DNA from 3 places in the Streptomyces sp. NPDC048504 genome. Region 3 is predicted to be linked to each of the others. Evidence: riboswitches for the same ligand, from Rfam matches in the RefSeq annotation. Region 3 holds a riboswitch; each other region holds the start of a gene.
What was found. Region 3 has a riboswitch for cyclic di-AMP ahead of ACGFY9_RS44350 (transglycosylase SLT domain-containing protein). Riboswitches for the same ligand answer to the same signal wherever they lie in the genome.
Positions count from the first base shown of each region.

Region 1 (2,192 bases), on a different contig from region 3:
GATCGTGACCACCCGCAAGACCTCGCTCACCGAGCCGGGCGGGGAGTGAGCCGACGATGCTGCCGCCGGAACTGCCTCCACTGCCCGCACTGACGCGCGCCGAGGGCGAGTTGATCGACCGTTACCTGGATGTGGCCGACCTTCTCGGCCGTATCAACCCGGCGCACAACGGTGACACGTACCGTGGTCTGAGGGCCGCTCAGGCACTGGTCGCCAAGGCCGCCGAGCTGCGGGACGCGCTGGCGCTGATGCACCAGCGGGGTGAGACCGAACTGCACGCTCCCACCCTCGCGCGGGCGCTGCGCGTGCTGGACGGGGAGCGCCGCACGGCGCGCGTCACCCTGCCCGCGCCCTCCGACAGTTGACGGAGACACAGCCGCCTCGGGCGGCGTCCAAACCGGCCGAACGACGTACCCCTGATCGGCGTAGTCACTTCTCCGTCCATGCGGCCGTCCGGGTTGCGCAACACGCGTAGCCCGAGGGCCGCCTGAAGTGTTCCGGTGCTGGTCCGGGGGCCTGACACCCCTCGACGCCCCTTCGAACACGGGGGTGTCCACCCGAACGGGTGAGTGGTGAGTAACCCCACAAATCCCCGGTTCCGTTGGGCTTTTCGGAGATTCATAGGTGAAGATCCCTGTCTGACGACAAGACCCCGCCGCAGCGGCGGGGCGATCCGGGCGGACGCCGAGTCCTGCCGCCGCCCGGATGACAGGTCGACAGGATTGCATCGGCAGGAGTGGAGGACCCAAGCACGACGGGTCGCCGGGACGGTCACGCCATGACCGGGTCGAGCAGCCCTTGGGGTGAAGCCGCGTCAGCGGCCGGGCAACTTCGCCAGCCCGAATCCGACAGGTCATCCTTCACAGGCGGCTGACGAAGGGTTGCGCATGACTGCGCTCAATCGTGTCCCGTCGCTGATGGTCAGGGCCGGTACGGCCTCGGCCTTCGCCATCGCCGCTGTTGGCGGCTCCGTCGTGATACCGGGCGTCGCATCCGACGCCGCGGCCGCGACACCCGCGACGAAGGCGCTCCAGGTCGCGGCGTCCAAGAAGGGCGCCCCGTACAGGTACGGGGCCACCGGACCGGGCCGCTTCGACTGCTCCGGGCTCACGCTGTACTCGTACAAGAAGGCGGGCAAGAAACTGCCCCGTACGGCGGCCCAGCAGTACAACAAGACCCACCACATCTCGGCCAAGAGCCGCAAGGCCGGGGACCTCGTCTTCTTCCACTCGGGCTCCAGCGTCTACCACGTCGGCATCTACGCCGGCAAGGGAAAGATCTGGCACGCCCCGAAGACGGGGGACGTGGTGAGGCTGCAGAAGATCTGGACCAAGAGCGTCTGGTACGGCCGGGTCAGCTAAGAGCCAAGACCTGTCCGAATCTCCCGAGGGGGTGGTGGCCACCTGACAGGCCGCCACCCCCTCGGGTGTCCAGGGACGTTCACAACGCTGTCCTACGGCTCCTGCTGGCCCGCGGCGGTCACCGGCCGGGCCGGTACCGTCCAGGGCACCTCGATGGAGACCGTCTTGCCGCCCTCCAGGGTGGGCCGGACCTTGAGTTTGCCGCCGCACTCCGCGGTCAGCCAGCGGATGATCACCATGCCCCGGCCGTTGTCCTGCTGGACGGCGGCCGGCAGGCGTTTCGGGAACCGAGGATGGCTGTCGGTGACCCCGATGTGCAGCCGTTCGTCACGCTCCAGCTCGATGTCCACCGTGAAGGTGGGTGACTGCCCGAAGGTGTGCTGTACGGCGTTGGTGGCGAGTTCGGAGACGATGAGGCGGATGGTGTCGGCGACCTCCGTGTCCGCCGGAAGTCCCCATTCCACCAGGGTCCCGACGACGTAGGTGCGGGCGGTGGAGACCGAGGCGGGATCGCTCGGCAGAGTGACGGATGCTTCCAGATGGTCTGCCATGGCGCGGTCGTCCCTTTCCCGCGGGACCGGTGTCCGACACGGAGCGGATGGTTCGAGTACGGTCCCGGACTGGTGCTTCTTCGCCAGACTGCCATTACCGCGTCGGTAACGGTGGCGATCCACCAAGATATGCATATATCTGTCGCTCGAAGCGGTGAACTCTGCGACCCCAGACCGTATTTGGGCGGCTCGGAAGGAGTAAGGAGAAACCCATGCAGTACGGTCCCGCGGTGCGCCGCCGGAAACTGGGCGCGGAACTGCGCGCATTGCGTGCGGAGGC
Region 1 is NZ_JBICXA010000004.1:408,495-410,686, forward strand. Features, by position in the region: gene ACGFY9_RS12760 (ATP-dependent Clp protease proteolytic subunit) at 1-49, shown strand, start outside; gene ACGFY9_RS12765 (hypothetical protein) at 57-365, shown strand; cyclic di-AMP (ydaO/yuaA leader) riboswitch at 705-884, shown strand; gene ACGFY9_RS12770 (C40 family peptidase) at 888-1,361, shown strand; gene ACGFY9_RS12775 (ATP-binding protein) at 1,454-1,912, opposite strand; gene ACGFY9_RS12780 (helix-turn-helix domain-containing protein) at 2,125-2,192, shown strand, end outside.
Region 1: linked by a shared signal. The riboswitch ahead of ACGFY9_RS12770 (C40 family peptidase) and the one ahead of ACGFY9_RS44350 (transglycosylase SLT domain-containing protein) in region 3 are both predicted to bind cyclic di-AMP.

Region 2 (2,192 bases), on a different contig from region 3:
CGGCACGGTTGCCGCGGGCCTTGAGCCACTTGCCGATGACGGTCTCGGACTCGCCGCCCTGGTTGCCCGGCGCGAACGCCGAGTAGGAGTCGGCGGTGTCGACGAAGTTGCCGCCGGCGGCCGCATACGCGTCGAGCACGGCGAAGGAGGCCGCCTCGTCGGCGGTCCAGCCGAACACGTTGCCGCCGAGGTTCAGCGGGAAGATCTCCAGGTCGGACCGGCCCAGCTTGCGAAGAGAAGTCATGCTTCACCTCAACCGCCGGACCGGAACCGGATATTCCAGACGATCAGGGAGGGATCAGGGGTTGAGGCCCTTGCTGCGCAGCCAGGGCGCCGGATCGCTCGCGGTGGCGGCGCCGTTGATGTGCACCTCCAGGTGGAGGTGCGGCCCGGTCACGTTGCCGGTCGCGCCGACGCGGCCGATGACCTCACCGGTGGAGACCTTCTGCCCGACGCTGACGTTGATCGAGGACTGGTGGCAGAACCACAGCTCGGTGCCGTCGTCGAGGGTGATGATCGTGCGGTACCCGTACGACCCGGCCCAGCCCGCCTCGGTGACCGTGCCGCTGTGGATGGCCTTGATCAGCGTGCCGGTGGGCGCGGCGAAGTCGAGGCCCGTGTGGTACCCGGAGGACCACATCGAGCCGGCCTGGCCGAAGGTGCCGGTGATCGTGTACGAGCCGACGGGCAGCGTGTACTGCTTGGCCAGCGCGGCGAGCTTCGCGGCCTCGGCCTTCTTCGCGGCGGCGGCCTCCGCGGCCTTCTTCGCGGCGGCGGCCTTCTTCGCGGCGTCCTTCTCGGCCTTGGCGGCGGCGTCGTCGACCTGCTTGGCGACGGCGGCCTCGACGGCGGCCTTCGACTTGCCGTCGACCTGCACCTGCTGCGATTCGGCCTGCGCCATGATCCGGTTGCGCAGCAGCTCACCCGCGTCCGAGGCGCCCTTGGCGGTCTCGGTCGTGCTGACCCCGACGCTGCTGAGCGCCGTGGCGGAACCCTTGGGGGTGCTGCTGGACGAGTCGTCCAGCAGGTGGCCCACGGAGGGCAGGTCGGGCAGGGAGATGGAGACCGGCGGCTTGCCGGTGTTGGCGCTGGCCATACCGCCCGCGCTGACGGCGGCTATGACACCGACGCCCAGGACGGTGGAGCTGCGGGCGAATCCTCCGCCACCACGCTGCTTGGCGACACGGTGCTTGCCGCGGTTGGGAGCAACGGACTCCGCGCTGGGATTCCACTCCTCCCAGGGGCCCTCGTCGGGGCGGTAACCGCCGTAGACGACAGGGGCTTCTGGGGCAGCCTGGTTTGACGCCACGTGGGCGTGCTCCTTTCCTTCCTTCTCGCCTACCGGGTTAGCTGACGGGTTCGGAGCAGGAAGGTCTCCTACGCGCGTATACCGGCCGTGTTGCCACGGCGGTCGACGAGCGATTCACCCCAAGGTGGTGGTTCCCCGGTTCCCTCGCGGGATTCGGCGCGTGCGCACGGAGCCATCTCTTGTGACGGCTGGGACGACCGCGCTGCGTTATCGAACGTTAATAGACACGGGCGCCCGTTTCCAAGCTGTTCGGCTTGATCATTAACCTTTCCTTGCTGGACGAACGGCCCACCACCGGCGAAAAACGGGCGAGTTGGCCAAGTCTCAGAATTCCCACAGGTATTGACGGCACGTCAGTTGTTATGCGGAGGGCTCCCGCCCGGTCACCCGCCGTGATGACGGTCATGGATGGCGTACGGCGATCATCGCCATGTCGTCCGTCATCCAGCCCCCAGAGTACCGGCGCACCTCCTTGGCGAGGATGCCGAGCAACGCCTCGGGACTGCGGAAGGTCCGGCCGGCCAGCCGCGCACCGGGGTCGTAGAAGACACCGTGGGAGTCGCGCGCCTCGGACAGCCCGTCGGTGTGGACGAGGAGGGTGGCCCCGCCCGGGAACGCGAACTCCTCGGCGCGGTCGGGCCAGACCCCCAACTCGCCCATTCCCAGGGGCAGTGCGGGCTCCCGGACCTGCAACGTGCGTACGGTGCCGTCCTCGTGCAGCAGCAGCGGCGGCGGGTGTCCCCGGTCGACGATCCGTACGACGCCGTCGCCGTGCGGGAGTTCGGCGAGGACGGCCGTGGTGAACCCCTCGAACGCGTCGAGACCGTCCCGCCGGGTGCCCTCGCGCGCCAGCGCCCGCTCCAGCCGCTGCGCGACCGCCTCC
Region 2 is NZ_JBICXA010000029.1:62,385-64,576, reverse strand. Features, by position in the region: gene ACGFY9_RS46900 (aldo/keto reductase) at 1-244, opposite strand, end outside; gene ACGFY9_RS46895 (M23 family metallopeptidase) at 299-1,309, opposite strand; cyclic di-AMP (ydaO/yuaA leader) riboswitch at 1,321-1,478, opposite strand; gene ACGFY9_RS46890 (PP2C family protein-serine/threonine phosphatase) at 1,712-2,192, opposite strand, start outside.
Region 2: linked by a shared signal. The riboswitch ahead of ACGFY9_RS46895 (M23 family metallopeptidase) and the one ahead of ACGFY9_RS44350 (transglycosylase SLT domain-containing protein) in region 3 are both predicted to bind cyclic di-AMP.

Region 3 (2,192 bases):
CGCGGGTGGCGGCGGCCGGTGCCCAGCACCTCGTCGTCACCGGCCGGCCCGCTCCGAGGGTGCGGCCCCTCCTCGACGACCTCGGCTCCCGGGGGCTCGCGGTGTGCGGACAGGGCGCGCAGTTGTACGACGCCGGCGCGGACCGTCTGCTCTGGTCCGTCACCCTGGACCGGGAGTTGGCGGAGACCGCGCTCGGCAAGATCGAGGCGGAAGTGGGCCAGGTGTACGCGGCCGTGGACCAGGACGGCGTGGACGGCCTGACCCTGATCGAGCCCGGCTACCTGATGCCGCACCCGACGCTCCCCGCGGTACGGGTGGGCAAGCGCGACGACCTCTGGTGCGAACCCATCAGCAAGGTGCTGCTCCGTCACCCCGCCCTAGAGGACGACGAGTTGGCCTCCACGGCCCGCTCGGTGGTCGGTTCCCTGGCCTCGGTCACCATGTCGGGCCCCGGCACCGTCGAACTCCAGCCACTCGGCATCACCAAGGCAACGGGCCTGGCTCTCGCCGCCCGCCACTTGGGCCTGACCCCGTCCGACACCATCGCCTTCGGCGACATGCCGAACGACATCCCGATGTTCGACTGGGCGGCGCATGGAGTGGCGATGGCCAACGCTCATCCCGAACTCAAGGCGGTGGCGGACGAGGTGACGTCATCGAACGAGGACGACGGAATCGCCGTGGTCCTAGAAAGACTCCTCAGCGAAGTCTTTTAGGGGCGCGGGGAACTGCGCGACCAGCCACGACGGCGCTGCAGACAAACAACAACCCGTCGTGGCTGATCCAACAGTTTCTAGTAAGCGCCGTACACGTTGTCGATGGACCCGTACACCGCCGCCGCGTAGTTGCAAGCAGCCGTGATGTTAGCGACCGGGTCATACGGATCAAACGAAGTCCCGGCAACGTGATACGCGTTGAACGTCGGGTCGATCACCTGGAGCAGCCCCTTCGACGGCGTACCGGCCGCCGCGTTGGAGTCCCAGTTGTTGATCGCGTACTGGTTACCGGACGACTCACGGATCACGTTCCGGTAGATCCCGTTGTACGTACCCGGAATCCCCTTCTGCGCCATGATCGCGAGCGACTCCCGAATCCACCCGTCAAGGGTGTTGGGGTACCCGGCGAGCGTGGTCGAGGCGGCGGTGGTCGACGTGGTGGCCGCCGACGCGGTGGTCGCACCGACGACGGGCAGCGCGAGGATCGCGACACCGGTACCGGCGACAACGACACGGCGGACGAGGCGGGCGCGGCGGGACTGAGCGGTTGCAGGCATGACGAGGTTCCTCTCCGTCGCCTGCGAGGTGAGCTGTCGGGTTCGGGCTGGGAGGTGCCCGGCCGCGCCCTTGCGGACGTGACTTAACCCCAAGCCGTTCCGGTCGCGATGACCGGCCCGGCGACTTACCTGGTTCCCCCGCTCCTGCCGTGCGAGAAGTTCGTGACTGGGATGCCGGGCGGCGGCAGGATTCGGCGTTCCGCTCGACAGGCCGGGAAACTATGCGAGAGCACATGTCCGGAACAAGTGGCGGAATCACACCTAACCCCTATTGACCTTGGTCTGAGGCGTATGGGGCACTTGATCCTTTGCGCGAGCCAAGGGTCAACTGTCAAATGCCGTAAGGGAGAACGCGGGCAGACCAGGACACAGGTCACGCACAGAAACGCGTGACCCAACTCACGGGGGGATTAAGAACGGCAAATCGGGCATTCGCCCTCAACTGGCAGTTCTCGGAATCCTTTTCTCCCAGGTGCGGTGGAAGATCACTTCTCCACCCTCGGTGCAGATGACCTCATTTGAGGTAAGAAAGTCCGTTTGGTCGCAAGTAATCTCCGACCGCGTACGCACGCTCGTGTCCCACCCCAGCTCCGGCCGGTGCAGCCGGATCGACCACTCGGAGAGCGTGCGCGCCGACAACGGGTCGGACTCGTCGATCGTGTACGTCTCCAACGCGTCCTCGGTGAACTCCAACCCGTCCGGGTACACACGCGTGCCGCCGTACCGGGGGTCCACCTCCAGCCGCCACTCGCCCTTCGCGACGTCCCGCACGACCAGCCGCTCGGGCCGCGGTTCGTCCAGCGTCGCCGGGTAGTTGACCCCGAGCGGCTCGGCCTCCTCGGGTTCGTCGAAACGAATGTCCTCCGTCAACTCCTGCTCCCGCACCGGGAGTTCGAGCGCACTCCCCTCCGGGTCCAGC
Region 3 is NZ_JBICXA010000025.1:8,423-10,614, reverse strand. Features, by position in the region: gene ACGFY9_RS44355 (HAD family hydrolase) at 1-716, shown strand, start outside; gene ACGFY9_RS44350 (transglycosylase SLT domain-containing protein) at 794-1,273, opposite strand; cyclic di-AMP (ydaO/yuaA leader) riboswitch at 1,279-1,480, opposite strand; gene ACGFY9_RS44345 (CocE/NonD family hydrolase) at 1,712-2,192, opposite strand, start outside.